Regions from separate parts of the Paenibacillus sp. NPDC055715 genome, predicted to be linked through region 3. Evidence: riboswitches for the same ligand, from Rfam matches in the RefSeq annotation. Region 3 holds a riboswitch; each other region holds the start of a gene.
What was found. A riboswitch is a leader RNA that binds a small molecule or an ion and turns the genes downstream of it on or off. The one in region 3 is predicted to bind cyclic di-AMP.
Positions count from the first base shown of each region.

Region 1: it holds a riboswitch for cyclic di-AMP, as region 3 does, so the genes downstream of both, ACWGOO_RS16325 (TrkH family potassium uptake protein) here and ACWGOO_RS17560 (G5 domain-containing protein) in region 3, are expected to answer to the same signal.
Region 2: it holds a riboswitch for cyclic di-AMP, as region 3 does, so the genes downstream of both, ACWGOO_RS11155 (3D domain-containing protein) here and ACWGOO_RS17560 (G5 domain-containing protein) in region 3, are expected to answer to the same signal.
Region 4: it holds a riboswitch for cyclic di-AMP, as region 3 does, so the genes downstream of both, ACWGOO_RS20125 (C40 family peptidase) here and ACWGOO_RS17560 (G5 domain-containing protein) in region 3, are expected to answer to the same signal.

Region 1 covers NZ_JBSHGA010000009.1:98,213-103,073, forward strand. The annotation lists gene ACWGOO_RS16315 (LysR family transcriptional regulator) at 1-438, shown strand, start outside; gene ACWGOO_RS16320 (potassium channel family protein) at 445-1,122, opposite strand; gene ACWGOO_RS16325 (TrkH family potassium uptake protein) at 1,141-2,481, opposite strand; cyclic di-AMP (ydaO/yuaA leader) riboswitch at 2,945-3,093, opposite strand; gene ACWGOO_RS16330 (CPBP family intramembrane glutamic endopeptidase) at 3,346-4,861, shown strand, end outside.
Region 2 covers NZ_JBSHGA010000005.1:206,265-211,125, reverse strand. The annotation lists gene ACWGOO_RS11160 (polysaccharide deacetylase family protein) at 1-684, shown strand, start outside; gene ACWGOO_RS11155 (3D domain-containing protein) at 880-1,548, opposite strand; cyclic di-AMP (ydaO/yuaA leader) riboswitch at 1,556-1,729, opposite strand; gene ACWGOO_RS11150 (amino acid ABC transporter ATP-binding protein) at 1,977-2,699, opposite strand; gene ACWGOO_RS11145 (ABC transporter substrate-binding protein/permease) at 2,686-4,149, opposite strand; gene glgA (glycogen synthase GlgA) at 4,632-4,861, opposite strand, start outside.
Region 3 covers NZ_JBSHGA010000011.1:11,306-16,166, forward strand. The annotation lists gene ACWGOO_RS17555 (TatD family hydrolase) at 1-710, shown strand, start outside; cyclic di-AMP (ydaO/yuaA leader) riboswitch at 915-1,197, shown strand; gene ACWGOO_RS17560 (G5 domain-containing protein) at 1,466-2,614, shown strand; gene rnmV (ribonuclease M5) at 2,762-3,307, shown strand; gene rsmA (16S rRNA (adenine(1518)-N(6)/adenine(1519)-N(6))-dimethyltransferase RsmA) at 3,315-4,199, shown strand; gene yabG (sporulation peptidase YabG) at 4,348-4,861, shown strand, end outside.
Region 4 covers NZ_JBSHGA010000017.1:42,733-47,593, reverse strand. The annotation lists gene ACWGOO_RS20130 (GNAT family N-acetyltransferase) at 1-429, opposite strand, end outside; gene ACWGOO_RS20125 (C40 family peptidase) at 735-1,235, opposite strand; cyclic di-AMP (ydaO/yuaA leader) riboswitch at 1,241-1,378, opposite strand; gene ACWGOO_RS20120 (hypothetical protein) at 1,664-2,491, opposite strand; gene ACWGOO_RS20115 (M1 family metallopeptidase) at 2,503-4,467, opposite strand; gene ACWGOO_RS20110 (YwhD family protein) at 4,592-4,861, shown strand, end outside.

The DNA.
Region 1 (4,861 bases), on a different contig from region 3:
ATTCCGCTGTTTGACGATCACTTGGAGCTAGTCGTTCCGATCGGGCATGAATTAACGATGAAGACGGGAACGGTCTTGATGAAAGACCTGCAAGGATTACCGATGATTATTTTTTCCAAAGGAACCTGGTACCGCAGTCTGACGGATGACCTGTTCCAGCGCAGCAGCATCATGCCGGATATTCGTATGGAAATCGACTCGTTCGAGGCGATTGTGCGCCTGCTGCCGACCTGCAAGGCTTCCGCATTGCTGCCCAAATCCTACTTGCGCAGCGAGCTGCTGCGGGATAATGGGCTGACCGCGCTGTACTTGCCTGATTTGAAGGAGACACGGCGCACCACCTCCCTCATCTACTCGGAGACGACCGATCTGGGGCCGACAGCACGGCGCTGGATCAGCGAGACGCGGGCATCGTTTGCGGGCTATCGTATGGTATAGAGGAGATTAGCCTTCCTCATTCACGTTAACGACTTCATCCTCGAAGCGGCCGATATTCTCATTGGAGCCAATGATGACCATAATATCGTCCGCTTTTAGCCGATCCATCGCTGTTGGTGCAATCAGGATACCGTTCGCCGTATGAAGCGCCACGATGCTGCAACCAAAGCGAGTGCGGGCATTCAGCTCAGATAGCGTTTTGCCATGCAGACATGCAGGGACGTTGAGTTCCACAATACTGTATTCCTTGGACAGCTCCAAATAATCAAGCAAATTAGGCGTGACCAGTTGATGCGCGACCCGTATCCCCATATCCCGCTCCGGATAAATGACCCGGTCCACACCGAGCTTTTCCAACGCCCGTCCGTGCAGCACAGAAATTGCTTTGGCAACGACTTTGCTCACACCCAGCTCCTTCAGCAAAATGGCAGTTAGGATGCTGACCTGAATATCAGCACCAATTGCAACAATGCCGCAATCGAAATTGCGGATGCCCAGTGATCGTAGTGAATCCTCATCTGTAGCGTCCGCCACGACGGTGTGCGTCAACAGCTCACTCATACTGTCCACAACATCCTCATTCCGGTCGATGCCAAGCACCTCGCACCCCATATCTACCAATTGCAAAGCCAGGCTTGAGCCAAATCGTCCCAAACCAATAACTACAAACTGCTGCGTTTTCATATCTACTCGAAAACTCCCTTATCCTATAATCATTTTGCCTTCCGGATGACGATATAATTCCTTACCCTTTTTCGGAGTCATTGCATAAGCGAGCGTGAGCGGACCTAATCTGCCCGCAAACATCGTCAGGGTAATGACCAGCTTGCCTATAACTGTCAAATCAGGTGTAAGCCCCATGGACAATCCCACCGTCCCAAATGCAGACACCGTCTCGAACAATATCATCAGAAAATGATGATCTTCGGTTGCCGACAAAATCATCGTCACGCCAATCACAAACAGCAGCCCCAGCAGTGTAATGGTCAAAGCCTTGTAAATTCGCCCCTGCGCAAGCCGATATTTGAACAGCACAATATCCTCCCGACCCCGCAGCATCGAAATCACGGCTCCAATGAGCAGCGCGAACGTTGTCGTCTTAATCCCGCCCCCAGTAGAGCCAGGAGAGGCACCAATAAACATCAATATAACGATGAAAAACTGCGTGGCCTGTCGCAAGCCAGCGATATCTAACGTATTGGCACCTGCGGTGCGCGGTGATACGGACTGGAATAAAGATCCCAGCAGCTTTCCACCCCAATCCAGCGGGCCCAATGTCTTCGGATTGGTAAACTCGAATACAAAGATGACGAGCGTGCCGACTACAATCAGAGCAGCCGTCATACTGAGTACCACCTTGGTTTGCAAGGACAGTCTCTTGCGCTTGCGATATTCAGTCAGGTCCGACATCACGACAAAGCCAATGCCACCCGAAATAATCAGAAACATAGCTGTAAAATTAACAATCGGATCATACACATAACCTGTCAGGCTGCGAAAGTGACCAAATAAATCAAAGCCTGCATTGTTAAACATGGAAATCGCATGCCAGATTCCAAAATAAATCGCCCTGCTTACAGGCATATCAAAGGACCAGCGAATCGCGAATATCGTGGCGCACACGCCCTCAATAATTAGCGAGTACAGCAACACCCTACGAATCAATCCGACAATTCCCTCAACAGAAGTCTGATTCATCGCTTCCTGCAAAATCAGGCGCTCCCGCAAGGAAATACGACGCTTGAACACCAGCGCAATCAAAGTAGCCATCGTCATAAAGCCGAGACCGCCAATCTGGATCAGCGCAGCGATAACCACCTGACCAAAGGTGGTAAAGAAGGTGCCGGTATCCTTAACGACAAGACCTGTCACACAGGTTGCGGAGGCAGCTGTAAACAAAGCATCTATAAATGCAAGCGGCTTCCCCGCTGTATTGGAAATCGGCAGCATTAACAACAAGCTACCGATAAGAATGATAATGGCAAAGCCCGCAACGAATATCTGCGGTGGAGAAAGCCGAAGCCATCTTGCATGGGGATTCATCTATTTATCACTGCTCCTACTTGGTGAATTATGAACATGGAGACGCTCCGGGTGCAGATTGTTCTTCCGATTGCTGTTACCCCCGGATTTTTTTCTGATTTTATAAGCCCTTTTAATGGTTAAAATCCGGTGGTAAAGGCAAACGCTGGCGCTTCTTCAGAACAATTCTGCCCCCTCCGCTACTACCAGCTCATAAAATCACCAATCTCTTTTCAGTTTCTTTAGTCCGTTTTTTTAGCAAACAGAAAAGTATCCGCAAAGGAAGCAGCGCAGCGTTCCATTTGAATCTGGAGAAGCGGTAGCGCTCGCCTTTGTCTCTGAATTTTAACCTTAACAGGGTTTATCTAATCCAATAAAACTCAGTGACAACAGCGATCGGAAGATCAAATGGAGCGCGAAGCGGACTTAACTCAGCAACGTTTTAATCGCACAAAAAAAGACACCGGAAAACCGAATGCCTGACTGGGTTCCTGCTCACAGCCTAAAAGGTTAGCTGGCGGATTCGGGCTGCACAGTATGCCCTATTCACACTTCCAGTCCAAGACCGGCTGTAACATCCACCCCAGTAACATAGTTCCCCCATTTTCCTAAGAAATTCGGCTCAAATGTATATCGTTACCTATGTATTTCATATCCATTGCCTCAAGATTATAATCCTTCTATATACAGAGCACAAAGCCGGTTTCGTCTTAAATTAGTGGTAATTGGAGAATAGGACTCCTTTAATCGCAGCTTATCTTATTTTATTGAAACTTTAAAGTGCTTTCACTCCATTTTCATGAATATCGTAGGTCTGTTGGCGAGAACCTGTGCAGTATGATATCTTTAATGGATGTTCTTATTTACAGATTAAGGAGGAAACTCATGAATCCTATCGGGAAACCGGTCGTGCTCACGGCCAACTTCAAAAGATTAGGCTTGCTGGGCGGGATTGGCCTGATTTGCTTTTTTGTCTTTCAATTGCTTATTCCCTCGTTGAGTAATCCGAATCCGGAGGCACTGACGAGCGCCAAGGTCATCAGCAAGCAGGAAGCTGTCTTACACGCGCTGGACTTTGCCCGCTCCAAGCTGGGGTATACCGAATCGCAGCCTGAAAAGCCTATTGTGACCTATCAGGCTGAAACGGATCTGTATGGTTATTTATCCAGGGAAAAGCTGCTTCAACAGTATGACCGTACATGGAAAAAAAGTTATCCTTACGAGACCTTCCGGGTTGACTTGCCAGAACCTTCTTCCAAAAATAAACTGCAAATTCATGTGGATTTGTCCACAGGCAAAGTTGTTAGCTTTAAACGAATCACCTCCAGCACCAGTTACACACAAGCTGATGTTTCTACGGATGAGGAGGAACGCAGCAGGCTTATACGTGCAGCCGAGGGAGACATGACGCTGGAAGCGAAGAAACAGGCAGCAGGAATCTGGGTAAAACGCTTTGGCTTTAAACCGTCGGACTTGAAGCTCGCGACCGCTGAAGGCGAGGGTGGGTTGAAGTATACCGTGGACGATAAGAAAATCGGCTCCTCGGTGCTTACGCTCGCGTTTACGTTTGAAGACGGGGATGTGCGCTCGTTTACACAAAGCTTTTCTGCCCCACCATCCTATACGGATTATGTTAAAAAACAAACGTTCTGGGCTAATTGGATGACCTATGCAGGCTATGCTTTATTTAGCTTGGCGTTAGGCATACTTGCCATCGTATACGCTTCACTCACACGACGTCACACTTCCTTTGTACGTGGCATTGTTCTTTCTGTTGTATATTTTATTGCCAGCATAGCTGGGACATTAAACATGCTACCTATACTGCAAGCCGAAGCAGGTAGACGGGGCATGCTTGTTTTTCTCATGGTTATGCAAATGGTTATTACTTTCGTCATGGCCGTATCGCTCTACTTCTCCTTGGTCGGCGGTGACGGGCTGATGCGCAAGATTGGACTGAATGCATGGCCACGCGCCAAAGAGCCAGGCTACGGGCTATACGTACTTCGCAGTATGTATGTGGGCTACTTGTGGGCATTTATTTTACTTGGGGTGCAATCCATTTTGTTCTTTGTACTGGAGCGCACGTTTAATACGTTCTCCACAACCGATGCCACACAATCTCCTTACAACATGGCTTATCCATGGCTACTGCCGATTATGGCCTGGATGGCAGGTATTGGAGAGGAAGCCGTATACCGTCTGTTTGGTATTCCGATGGTGAAAAAGATGGTGAGGAATACTTTTGTTGCCTGTCTGATCACCACACTGATTTGGGCACTGGGGCATACTCTGTATCCTGTATACCCAGTATTTTCCAGACCAATCGAACTGACCTTCCTTGGATTGCTGTTCAGTTTTGTGTTCCTGCGTTATGGCTTTATTGCCGCCATGTTCAGCC
Region 2 (4,861 bases), on a different contig from region 3:
TCAGCACATAAGAGCAGAGAACGTGCCACTCCCATATTAGCCATGCTTCGAAAAAAACATGCTGATATTTTTAAAATGTGCGGCCCGCATACTCAGCAAATTGCCCTGACTTTTGATGACGTGCCCGATTCCCGGTATACGCCACAGGTTCTGGACATTTTGCACGCGAATGGTATCAAAGCCACCTTCTTTATCGTCGGTCACCGTGCGGAAAAACACCCAGGCATGATTCGCCGTATCATACGTGAAGGCCATGCCATAGGCAACCACTCCTATACCCACCCGGATTTTAGGAAGGCTTCACTGGAACGCTTTCGCAACCAGATTAAGAAAACAGAGCATATTTTGGAGGCTACCGTCGGCTTTCGACCTAAGCTGATTCGTCCGCCCTATGGTGAAATTACGGAGCCTCAGATCCAGTGGGCACGTCGTCACGGCTACATGATTGTAAATTGGAACGTAGACTCCCTCGATTGGAAGGGACTGAGTAAAACACAAATTCAGCGTAATGTAATCCCGGCTACCGGACCAGGCTCCATCATTTTAATGCACGCAGGTGGAGGTCAAAGCTCCAATCTGAAAGGCACTGTTCAATCCCTGCCGGGTCTCATTCAATCGCTGAAAGCCAAGGGCTACAAATTTGTCACGGTTCCCCGGCTACTTCACACCTCGGAGCGAAAATAACAATAAAAGGGCTGTCTTACCAGCAGATGCATTCTGCTCGTGAAGACAGCCCTTTTTTTATTGACAAGTCCCATATATGAATCAGGACCCGCGATTAAGTTATTTGATATTAGTTTACATAAGATATTATGTTTTACATAAAATATTATGTTTTACATAAAATATTATGTTTATAAATTCATTTGCTTATACAGTCTATTTATCAATGACATACAGCTTCACATTTTGGAAACCAAAGTCATTCACAAAAGAAGGGCTGCCTGGAATGAAAATATCAATCCGTTTCCCTATAATGGCGCTGCCCTTATCGCGTGCTACCGCTACAAAAGATTGATCCGGCAGCCCTGGATGGGAATAGCCTGTAACCAGCACTTTCGTACCCAAGGGAATTACGCTTGGATCTACTGCAATCGTACCGAGCTTAAGCGGATTTCCGAAATAGTCCACCGCTCCCCATTTTCCATTTTCACTGGCGGCTGCGGAATACGCTGTGGCCTTCACGTCAACTACTTTGCTGTAATTAAATGTTTTGCCCCATGCTTCAACCTGTTGATCGTCACCTGCTGGCGCTTTCTCGGAAAGAAGCTGAGGCTTCGAATCCGAAGTGGTCTCTACCTTGTTCTCGTCCGGCACCTTAATTTGCACTCCTGCATATATATTGCTGGCGGCAACATCCGGGTTCTCTTTTTGCAGATCTGCTACAGATACCCCGTAACGTTGAGCAAGTAAAAAGAAGGTATCCCCTTCCTTGGCGGTATGAAGCGAAGCGGCGTTGGCTACTCCGGCTGTCTGCGCCAATCCTGCAATGGCTGTAGCCAGCACCGCAAATTTCATTGTTTTTCCAATACGTTTCAGATGTTTCAAAAAATATGTACCTCCTCTGTTATGCCTGCGAAGTTAGCTGTCGGATTCGGACTCAGGAGAAGCCCTATGCTTGTGCAATTCACCCCTAGGCAACCTTCCATCCATTCGTATGAAGAAGGATCAGAAGTTACTGCCGTTGTTACGTCCTCCGCACTTCCCATGGTTTTGGGTCCCACATCCAGCGTCTGTCGTAGCTGTCTGCTGCCCCGGTAAGTTTTGGCTCACTGTATAATATCACAATTTTGTAACCTTATCCGCATGAAAATGTTGGGAACCTTGAACATCATACTATACCTGTTGCAATTTTGTCATCAAAAAATCGAAAAAAGTTACAAAAATATGAACGAGAATGACAAAAAAAGAAAAAGCCCTCCCGTCAAACTTCCACCGCGGAGGGCTTACTTCATAACCTTAAAGAAGCTTATTTCTTACAAAACCTTGGCAAGAAAATCCCGAGTACGATCATGGCTTGGAGTACCAAAAACCTGCTCCGGTGTACCTTGCTCCACAATTTGACCGTGATCCATAAAGATAATGCGGTCTCCTACCTCGCGGGCAAAGCCCATCTCATGCGTTACGATGACCATCGTCATGCCACCCTCAGCCAGCTTCTTCATCACGTCCAGCACCTCCCCAACCATTTCAGGGTCCAAGGCGGAGGTCGGCTCATCGAAGAGCATCACATGCGGCTGCATCGCCAAGGCGCGCGCAATTGCAATCCGCTGTTTCTGTCCACCGGACAACTGATTTGGATAGGTGTCTTTTTTGTCTTCAAGTCCAACGGTACGCAGCAACTCCAACGCAATTTTCTCTGCTTCCTTTGCCGACTGGCCTCTAACCTGAGTTGGCGCAAGTGTAAGATTTTGCAGTACTGTTTTGTGTGGGAACAGATTGAAGTGCTGGAACACCATGCCCATTTTCTCACGAGTTGCATTAATGTTGTGACCGCGTGCCGTAATCGGCTCGCCCTCAAACAGAATCTCCCCGTCAGTCGGCTGCTCCAGCAGATTCATACAACGCAAAAATGTACTTTTTCCCGAGCCACTCGGTCCAATGACGACAACAACCTCGCCTTTGGCAATATCTACATTTATGCCTTTTAAAATTTCATTTTTGCCGAACGATTTACGCAGTTGTTTAACGGTGATCACTGGCTCTCAACTTCCTTTCCCATAAACCCAACAGCTTCGACAAGCTGAATGTCATTACAAAATAAATAGCGGCTGCGATTACGAACGGACTTAACCCTTGATAAGTGATATTCTTAATCGTTTGAGCCTGATACATAAGATCCACCATACCGATGGTAGAAATGATGGAAGATTCTTTAATAATCGTAATAAATTCATTACCGATGGCAGGCAGTACGGACTTAAACGCTTGCGGTAAAATGACGTGACGCATAGCTTTGCCTCGTCCCATACCGAGTGAACGGGCTGCTTCCATCTGACCACGGTCTACTCCTTGAATACCTGCACGGAAAATTTCAGCCAGATATGCCGAGCTATTCAGTGACAATGTAAGTATACCGGACTGGAGTGGGGAAAAATTGACGCCTAGCGTCAAAGCAACGCCGTAGTGGATGATCATGAGCTGCACCAGCATAGGTGTGCCACGCAGTACCTCTACGTAAGTAGTACCCAACCACTCAATAATACGTACACCGCTCATCCGAATCAAGGATATAATCAGACCAATGATAAATCCGAACAGCACCCCAAGCGCGGACAGCAACAGCGTGTTGCCGACACCTGTAGCATAAAAACTGCGATACTTCCAAAAAATATCTACAATGTTATCGGACGAGACTTTTCGATCGATACTAAGTAAACTTGCTTCTGAAGAAAACTTTTCGATGGCTCCTTCTGCTTTTAAACGAGCTAGCGTTTTATTGACAGAAGCGAGTAACTCTGTGTTACCCTTGCGAATACCTACAGCAGTTTGTGCTCCGCCATTTTCAGGAACGGCCTTGGCGAGTGCTACAGTCCCACCCATTAGATATCCTTTGGCAACCGTATCTTCAATAACAACCGCATTTACACGCCGGGTTTCAAGTTGAAGCACCAAATCAGATATTTTATCCAGTGAAGTTACAGAAGCATTTGGTATTTTTTGCGCAATTTCCTCTTGAATAGTCCCTTTTTGCGCACCTACCTTCTCACCTCTCAGGGCAGCCATTGTCGGATATTTATCCTTATCCTCCGGACGTACCAAAATAACCTGTTTGGAGTGATAATATACATCGGAAAAATCAATGCTCTTTCTGCGTTCATCTGTGGGTGTCATACCTGAAAGTACGATGTCAACACGACCACTTTGCAGCGCGGCCAGCAGTGAATCAAAGCTCATTTCCTGAGTATCCAGTTCCATCCCACGATCCTTGGCAATTTCCTTGGCAATTTCAATGTCAAAGCCGACAATGGTATCCTTATCATTGATGACTTTATGAAACTCATACGGCGCAAAGTCTGCGCTTGTGCCAAGTACAAGCTTCTGTTTAGTCTTTGCTTCCGTTCCGTATGCGGTGAGCATGGGAAGACCAGCCAACAGCAAGATAACCGCCGTCAAAACTAGGGCGGTAAAACGATATAGCTTTTTCAATCTTTTTTCTCTCCTTAAATTCTTTATAATAATAAGATTGTGTCATTATAAATGAATATGCATGAATATGCAATGCATGCAGCACATTTCAAGGACATTTCTTTATATATTGTCGCAAACCCGGAGCTGGGAAATGAGGAATTTTTGGCCTATACCGGTCTAAAAGACATTCAAATTGCCAGGAGCGGCCTTACAGGATATGAGCAGCTTTTTGGCATGGTTTATTGTAGTCGACATCTTCATTTTTGGTTTTTATTCCGCGCATTATACCGAAGGAACCGAGGAAATCGACGGACACGTCGCCGTAATGCATTTTTCCTAAGATTCCGTCTCCTTCTTCCCTTTCCCAGGGACGTCATAGGCAATTGATCACAGCAAAAAAGGGCATTCCTCAGCCACTATTGGCTTCATGAGGAATGTCCTTTTCCATCTTACTATGTCAATTCTGCTTTGTTCAGTCACTCCTGCCCGGTCGATTTAGTTCATTCGTTTCCAATCAGTGAACGGTAAATATCCAGATACGCCCCCGCCGACACATCCCAGCTGTACTCTTCTGTAAAAGCGGTATTCGTAAGCTTGGACCAATGCTCAGGCTGGTGATAAAAATCAACCGCACAACGAATCGTATGCAGCATGTCATGCGCATTGTAATTTTTGAAGCTAAAGCCGTTCCCTTCACCTGTAGACTCGTTGTAAGCATGTACGGTATCGT
Region 3 (4,861 bases):
AAGAAGTTATAGCACGCGCTTTCGAATCGGGAGTGACCCGTATGATTAATATCGGATTTAACCGTGAGACCATTCCGTCTACCATGAAATTGGTCGAAACATATGATTTTATTTATGCGGCGATTGGATGGCATCCACAGGATGCGATTACGATGCAGGAGGGCGATCTGGAATGGATTGCATCGTTATGCAGTCATAAGAAAGTCGTGGCGATCGGGGAGATTGGTCTGGATTATTATTGGGACACATCACCAAAGGATGTACAGCATCGGGTGCTTCGCAACCAGATTGGACTGGCTCGTGAGCTGAGCATGCCCATTGTTATCCATAACCGGGATGCACATGAAGATATTGTTAAAATTTTGCGTGAAGAAAAAGCGGGTGAGGTTGGCGGAGTCATGCATTCCTTTTCCGGGAGCTGGGAGACGGCTAAAATGGTGCTGGATATGGGCTTTCACCTCTCTTTTGGAGGGCCAATAACATTCAAAAATGCCAAGCAGCCAAAGGAGGTTCTCGCACAGATGCCGCTGGACCGTCTGCTTATTGAAACGGACGCTCCCTACCTGACGCCGCATCCGTTCCGCGGAAAGCGAAATGAGTCCGCGCACGTGGGATTGGTCGCAGAGGCGGCTGCCCAAATCAAGGGAATTACGGTGGAGGAATTAGTGTCAATTACGACCCAAAATGCACTGGGAATATTTGATATTTAGTGGAAAAGTGAAGAAATCGATTAAAATAAAGAGATAGGCGAAGATAATCATGAGTTTATTGCAGGAAACTCAAGAATATTACAATATTTTAACCGAATATTTTTAAAAATGTACTTGAAACCTGCTTTACAACATGAATAGAAACAGGATATCATCTTTTCAGTGAATTGTTGTTTGAGTGTAAACATCAACAGCTCATTTCATGAACCAGTCTCGCTGAGTCCCTTTTACAGGGAACGGGGGAACCGATATGGCTAACAGTACGTCCGGCGTATGGGCAAGAAGGGAACGTCTCTTCCGCCAGCCGGCTCGACCGAAATTCTTTTCCCGGATGGGATTGAACAGGTGGAGGGGCCGTATTTCGATTTCTTTTTGGGTCTTCGGGGTGAATGTGAAGGCGACCGCCATGAGCGGTTGACCCAAGCTAGGGCGTCTCTCTACGTCCGAACCCGACAGCTAACCCCGTAAGCGTAACAAGAGAGAAGCCATCTCGTGCATGATTTTTCCGCATATTCGCACATGCCGGAAGCCACGAAAGAGCTCTCTAGTCTCTTTTTTTGGCTTTTTTGTTGTGAATAAAAGAAAATCTGTCATCATACTGTGATTAAACAGGGGAGGACAGCATGCCGCGAAGACGGGTACATGGTGCAGGACAGTCGCAGTACGGGCTTGTCTTGTAGAAAATCTGTTATAGTCACGTCAATCTCGACTATGTCTTACTCCAGACGGCGGGCTATGTAAGGAGGACGGAGGAAATGGGCATTTTCCAAAAAGAGGAGTCCCATGAGTCACGCTCATCCAGCATGTCTTACGTATTGCGTTGGAAGCAAGAAAATGTGCGCCAGGCTGCTTTGGTTGCTATTTTTCTAATCGCACTAACGATTATGATTTCAATTCTGGTGTACACTCAATCTAAAAAACAGGTCTTTTTTGTCATCGACGGTAAGGCATCTGCGGTAGAAACCCGGGAATTCAAGCTCCAAGATTTGCTCAAAGAGCATTCTATTTCACTTCAGCCGCATGATACGGTTTCGATGCCGCTGAACGGAGCAGTAAAGGATGGGGATCGCGTAGTCATCAAACGTGCCAATCAGGTCAAAGTATCCTCAGGCAATGAGACGAAGAAGCTGTACACAACAGAAAATACAGTAGAGGGTGCCATTCGCGCCTCGGGCTATAAATTATCGTCAAATGATAAAGTTTACCCTGATCTGGATGCCTCTGTTTCGTCTAACATGGACATAAAAATCGTCCGTGTGAAGAAACAGCAGGTCGAACAGAAGCAACAGGTACCTTATCAGGTCATCAAAACGTCCGATCCGAGTCTCTATAAAGGGGATAATCGGGTCATCCAAAGCGGTAAAACGGGTATTGTGGTCCAGCATGTTCAAAAGGTATACCATGACGGAAAATTGGTATCCAAGCAGCTGGTAAACAAGGAAGTCGCGCGGAATCGTGTGGATAAGGTAATTGCGGTAGGAACGAAGAAAAAACCGGTTGTTCTTGCTGCTTCCGTTGGTCCCAAAGATGCCGTTAAGGCAACACGAGTTAGTTCGGGCAATGCTGTCCGTAAAGCAGGTGTGAATTTTAAATACAGCAAAGTATTACAAAACGTCTCCATGACGGCGTACTCCTCACAGGAATCAGGTATCGGTACACGTACCGCATCCGGTTCGCGTGTCACGGAAGGACGCACCATCGCTGTCGATCCGAGTGTGATTCCAATCGGCTGGTGGGTGTATATCGAAGGGGTGGGCTTCCGCCGTGCGGAGGATACCGGTGGCGCAATTAAAGGCTACAAAATCGATGTGTATTATGAGAGTTTGGGTCAGGCCAATCAGTTTGGTCGGAAGCACGGTAAAACTGTATATGTGATTGGACCCGTGAAGCCTGAAATCAACTAAAAACGTGTTGTATATGTTTAGGGCAATGCGATAGTATTAACATCATAGTTATGCCATGCTAAGAAGAGGATACCCTCTTCTTATTTTGTTTTCAAAAGCAGGGAAAGATGAATATAGCTTACTGTGTAGCAGTGGAGGGAAACGCAAATGATCAAGGAAGTGATCGTGGTAGAGGGTCGGGATGATACGGTGGCTATTCGCCGTGCTGTCGAAGCGGATACAATAGAAACGGGCGGCTCTGCCATTAATAAAATGACGCTGCGCAAAATTGCACTAGCGCAGGAGCGGCGGGGTGTCATTATTTTGACCGATCCCGATCATGCAGGGGAGCGCATCCGCAAAATTATCGCCTCCAAGGTGCCCGGCTGCAAGCAGGCCTTTATACCAGAGGAGGAAGCGACGCGCAAAGGGGATATTGGCGTGGAGAATGCCTCGCCTGAAGCGATCAGACATGCTCTCGCACGGGTGCATACGACGGTGGAAGGGGCCGATCCTCTAATCGATTGGGCGGATCTGATTGACGCCGGACTTATCACCCACCCGAATGCTGCTGCACGACGTATGGCTTTGGGTAATGTGCTGGGTATTGGTTACTGTAACGGTAAGCAGCTACATAAACGGCTCGCTGTGTTCCAGATTAGCCGTGAGGAATTTGCCGGTGCGCTGGCACAAATTGAAAGTGAAGGATTGTGATATCCGTATGACAGGGATTCAAGATATAGCAACACCAAGGCGCACGAAGGAAATTATTCAGCGGCACGGGTTTTCGTTCAAAAAGAGTTTGGGACAAAATTTTCTGATTGATCAAAATATTCTGAACAAGATCGTGAATGCTGCGGGATTGGACGATACGAAGGGCGCACTTGAGATCGGTCCGGGGATTGGCGCTTTGACCGAGAAGCTGGCGCAATCGGCCAAGGTAGTTACTGCTGTCGAGATTGACCAGCGGCTTCTGCCTATTCTCGAAGAAGTGCTGGCCCCTTATGAGCATGTGAAGGTACGCCATGGGGATGTGCTGAAGCTGGATTTGCGAGAGGTATTCGCTTCCGATTTTGCCGGGGTCAGTAAAGTGAGCGTCGTCGCTAATCTGCCGTACTACGTCACTACACCGATTCTGATGAGGCTGCTGGAGGACAAGCTCCCTCTGGAGAATATCGTCGTCATGATCCAAAAGGAAGTGGCTGAGCGTATGGCTGCGTCTCCTGGGACGAAGGATTACGGCAGTTTGAGTATTGCAGTGCAATATTACAGCGAACCTGAATTGGTCTGCATCGTGCCGAATACGGTGTTTATTCCCCAGCCGAATGTAGAATCGGCGGTCATTCGTCTGCGTGTGCGGGAAGTGCCTCCGGTAGAGGTGGTGGACGAGCAGCATTTCTTCGAAGTCGTTCATGCTTCCTTTGCTCAACGCCGCAAGACCATTTCGAATAACCTGAAAAGCCGCTTCTTTACCAAAGAGAACAGGGACACGCTAGAGCCGCTGTTGCTTCAGGCAGGCATAGACCCTTCCCGTCGGGGAGAGACGCTGAGTATCGAGGAATTTGCGCGTCTGAGCGCTGTGTTGCTGGAAGCCGGGATTTCCTGAGCTGACGCACGAGCTACCGCTTAGCAGTAGTCAGGGGGCCTCTGGTTACGCTCTGCACGGTTGTGGCTGGGATGCATAAGCTCCTGAGAAGGATAAGGAACCAAACTGTGCATTCACCCATACGATATGGGAGGGGTGATACAGTGTGATGATTTTAGGAGACTTGGTCGTTCGGAAATCGTACGGCGGAGACGTCACGTTTCGCGTTGAGGGCATCCAGCGGGATAAAGCGATCATTAAGGGGACGGAATTTCGGTTGCTTGCCGATTCCCCCGTGAACGATCTGGTCAAGGTGCCTGCAGACCAGATTAGCGGGAAGACACGGCAGGCCCATATTAAGGCGGGTGAGTCTCTCAGTCTGTTGCAGCAGGCACGACAGAAGCAAGCAGCCCGCAGTCAGGCGGCTTTGATCGGGGAGTGGAGTGATCCGGTGGAGTCGACGTATTTTGAAATGCCCGGCAAGGTACTTCACTTGGATGGGGACCCCGGATATTTGAAAAAATGTCTCAGCTTATATGAGCAGCTCCGCGTTCCCGCAGAGGGACATCATGTGCATGAATCGGCTATGGCTGACACGTTGTATCGGCTGCTTCCCCGTATTCGCCCGGATATCGTAGTCATTACTGGACATGACGGTGTATTGAAGCAGCCGCAGCCTTATG
Region 4 (4,861 bases), on a different contig from region 3:
ATAGGTATCCGTAAGCTCAAATTCGGCTGCCTTGTAAGCCCGGATGGCGCGCCTATTCCAGGTCAGCACCTCCAGATCAATTTCATTCTCCGGGTTGCGTCGTTTGGCTTCCTCGGCAATGGCACGGACAAAATCGGCGCCTCTGCCATGTCCACACAATTCGGGGTGCATTCCCAGACCTAGCCGGGTCACGCCAATCATCGGGAAATATTGAGCAAATCCGGTTAGTGTGTTCTCGTCATCCAGTACGGCAACATATTGCTCTTGGCGAAGCGTGGGGCTTCCAAATTCGACTTCAAGCGCCTTCATTTGTTCCCAAGGTAGCCAGCTGTATATGTTGTAGGGTGGATCATAGCGCCATTCACAGATTGCAGCCGCCTGATGCTCGTCCATCGGGACGATCCGGTAGTTAGATACTGAGGCCGGCATGTCTTCCCATCTCCTTTTATAGGTACCTAAACTATTAACAACAGATTGTAGACAAGTTATTGGGGATTGGCAAGCGTGTTTATTTCATACCCAATTCGGGCATACATTCAAATAAGAAGGACTTACTGCTCATATGCTCCCCCAGCCGTGACGGTAAAACCGACGATGTTCGCAAAAATTGAAACCTTCTGAGGTGTCAGTTCGTCAGTAACGATAACGTTTCTGATGTTGTGGACATAAAAAAACCGCAATTCGATTCCAGCCAGAATCAAATTGCGGCTCAGGGTTAGCTTGCTGTTCGTTAGTTATTCTACGTTATCGTCATCAGGAGTTTCAGAAGCTACGGCGTGGTAAGCGTCTGTGCTCATAATTCTTCTTGCACCGATATAACGGTTAGCATAATAATTTTCATTCAGTGAGCTAACTACTACACCACGTGAAGATGAGGAGTGGGCAAATTTCCCTTCACCTATGAAGATACCTACATGGGAAATGCCTCTCCCTGTGGTGTTAAAGAACACCAAGTCTCCAGGTCTCATTTCATCGTGGGATACGGAAGATCCCATTTTAAATTGTGATCCGGATTGATGGGGCAGATTAATCCCCAATTTTTGATATACATACATTGTGAAGCCGGAGCAATCAAACCCGTCGAGTGTAGTGCCTCCGCTTCTGTAGTTCGTTCCTTTGGCATCTTGGATGACCTGGTCCATCTTGGAGTCTGCAAATGCACTGCCGCCACCGAATGTAAAAGATGTAAAGGCAATGGCAAGTCCCATGGCTGCGATCGTTAGCTTCTTCTTCAAAAAAAATATACCCCTTCCAATGCCTGCGAGGTTAGCTTAAGGATTCGGTAGAAGGTTCCCCTATGACCACTCTGTTGCGAGATCAATTCACCCAAACTGGTTCCCCCGCTTCCCAGGTGCCAGGAATTAGGCTTAACTTAAGATGTGCACCTTGGAGAGCAGTATTCACGATAACGATGTTTTTAAGGCAAAGATTACAATAAAGATTACAAAGTTGTTACTATCAGTTCACTGCAATTATTGTAACAAAGCCGGCTGGATTTGGCAAATGTTTCATTGCAAAAAGTTACAACAAAATCTGCTCCCTTTATCGCGGGAACAGATTTTGTTAAGAGTATTCAGTTATATGCCGTTTGCCTGGATATGAATGGAGATGGATAGTTGCCTGTCGACAGCCAGAGATTGTTCGGGAGGAACGGAGTGAAGGTTCAACCTCTGCCGGAGATATCGGTATGCCATAGTCGGTACTGTGAACTGATGTGCCATAGCCTGACCAAACTGGTAACAAAATGATACGTTTGCTGGAGAATGAGTGCCAGCATGCCCGTCCAAATCATCGCCACCGTGCCGAACAGACCAAGGACGAGCAGCATGCCTGCGCCGAGCAGAAGCGAAATACCGATGGCCGGGAGGATTTGGCGAAAGAAGGCGAGCAGCGACGACAGTATGGCGTGACCACCTACGGTGCCTAGCTGCATGTACAGGATGCACTGACAGATGAACCAGCCATAAGCGATCCAACCGATGGCATAAGGCAGTACATGTAGGAGATAGGCGGGAGATTGCAGCGCCCCTGCTACGATAGGGTAGAGCTTTGGCACCACCCAGAAAGCAGGGAGCAGCAGGAGTCCAAGCTCGATGACGTAATAGATCATTGATGACAAGCCATGACGTTTCATCCCACGGAAGAAGGACAGACTTTGCGGCTCGGTCGCATGGGTATGCAGACTTTGGTATATTCCCGCCCGGATGAAGGGGGTAATCAGTGTACGCAGCACCGTTGTCCCCAGTAGTATCCACAGGTACATATGGACCTCTCGGTTGTCCGTCAGGGCAATCTGGCTCTCCATCCAAAACAAGGTCTGTCCCAGTTCATTTTGACCCTGATCGGGGTAGCGCAGCAGTAGGGGAGTAACGGCGGATTGTACCAGCCGATAGAGGAAAACGCCCCATAGCAGTCGATACAGAAACAGAATGATGACAATATAAAATTGTATGCGCACAAGCGCCCAGCCTTCTTTTATTACAGTACGCATCTATAGGCACCTCACCATGACAGACTTCCAAGCAGTGTCTCCAGCAGCTTGGTTACACTTATGCTCCAACGGGTCTGGTTTTTTTCGTTCAGTTCGGCCTTCAGGCTGTTGTTGATATGCTTGTTCTCCAGCGCAATCGTGTACAGCGGATCAACAACCACATGGGAGACCGCAGATGCACTTTTGAGTCGATAGGTGATGCTTTTGCCAGTGCCGTCCCATGCCTTGAATATCGTTGTGCCGTCCTTGAAGGTGAATTGAACAGGGACCTTGGGATAATCCGCCCCTTTTTTGCTGAGTGTAATGGTTGCTTCGTATCCGTTGGCCAGCTTGCGGTTCGTAATGCGGTCCACTGAAAAATCCGCCATCTGGCCGTCGTATACATATTGTTCAAAATAATGGCTCCACGAACGTCCGGTGACTCTTTCGACGATACGCTGAAAATCCTGTGAGAATGGATGCTTGAATCGGTAGGTCTGGACGTAGGTACGCATAATGCGGTCCATTTTTTTCGCGCCGACCTGGCGTTCAATGCCACGTAGTACCAGCTTGCCCCGAGAATAAGCATTTTGTGCATATTTAGCAGCCGAGCCGTACTTCCAGGACTCACGGTTTAACGGCTGAGGGGATGATACCTGTCCAGACTGTAACGGCAAGTTAGGGATGAGCCCATATTCCTGCTCCATGAGTCGTTCCTCTGCATAAGAGGTAAAGCCTTCATCCAGCCATGGTTCCTCGAATTCGTTGTTGGCCACCATTCCATAAAAATATTGATGCCCAATCTCATGAACCACCGTCCGTTCCAGACTATAGCCGGGATTCAGATTATCCGCCGCTGCGGCCGTAATGAGTGTGGGATACTCCATGCCGCCCGCGCCGCTGCCTGCTTTGGGTGGTACAACGATGGACAGGGTTGAATATGGATAAGGCCCGTACCACTTGCTGTAATAGGAAAGGGCGGCCTTGGCTGCGCTCATATAGCGCCCCTTGAGCTCCTTGTGCGATGGGTCGAGATACAGCTTGATTTTGACACCCGGCACCTCGGCAGAAGAAAATGGCTCTTCTACGGCTACAAAATTCGGTGAAGCGGCCCATGCAAAGTCGTGCACGTCATCGGCATAGAATTGATATATTTTTTGTCCATTTTGCCGGACTGCTCCACGGGTGGGAAATCCGGTTGCGGCCACGATGTGTGTTTCGGGCACTCGAATCCGCACACTGTAAATTCCGAAATCTGCGTAAAACTCGGAGTTTCCATGATACTGATGCAGATTCCAGCCTTCCTCGGCGCGTCCGCGCTGTCCGGCGGTTTCGTAGACGCTGAGTTTGGGAAACCACTGACCTGCCATGACGAAATCATCTGTTGCGCCCATACGTGCGAAGATGGCGGGTAGCTTTACCTCAAACTTCATATATAATGTAATGCTTTCACCGCCTCGGACCGGCTTGGGGAGACGTACCTTCATGAGCGAGCGGTCGTTCACGTTACCGTCATCCGGCTGCACGTATTGAGTCCGGTGCATGAGGGATAAACCGTCTTCCGTTTTAAGTTCAGTTAGTGTCATGGAGCCAAAGCCGTTCTTGGGCATGGTGTCGCCGCGCAGCTTGCCCCCGGATTCCTTCATGAAGGTGGTTTCCATGGAAGAGAAGGCATTGGGGTACAGATGCAGGTACAGATCGTTCACGGTTTTGGTGCCCGGATGCTTCCATGTAAGCGTCTCGGTGCCCCTCAAAACCTGTCCTTCTTCCAGGGACACGTCAATGTGGTATTCCACCACACGCTTACTAAGAATTTCTGAAGCGGGCTGTGGAGGACTTTTGGGCACGTCAGGCGGGATGTTTGCCCCCAAGGGCTTGCCTATGTTTGGCGCAAGCGTAGACTCTGACTGGGGCTGCCAGGCAAACCATAACGTCCCTGCGAGGAGACCGAGGGCTAGTGTAGACAATAAAACGATTTTGGTGCGTGCTGTGGTCATACAATGGATACCTCCCGTTGACAAGCATCTACAGCATGTATATGTTTGCTTTCGGGAGATTATTAGTTAAAATATTTATAGTGTAGAATGAGTGTGAAGACGGAAAATGGAGGCTTAGTGACGCATGAGTGAAAATCAGCCGGACGGCAAAAAACAGATTGCACTGAACATTGTCAGTGGCAAGAGTAAACATAAGGGCTTCGGCGCAGGCTCAATCGACTTGAACAGTATGTCCCCGGTCATTATTGATCGCGGTGAGGCAAAAATTGATATCGGTGCTATGCATGCCAAAAGTAAGGTAGAACGCGGGATTAAGTTTTCTACCAATAAAGAGGATGTACCGAACGGACGCCAGGTATGGCTGGTATGGGTAGCCGTGGATCGCACGCCCGAA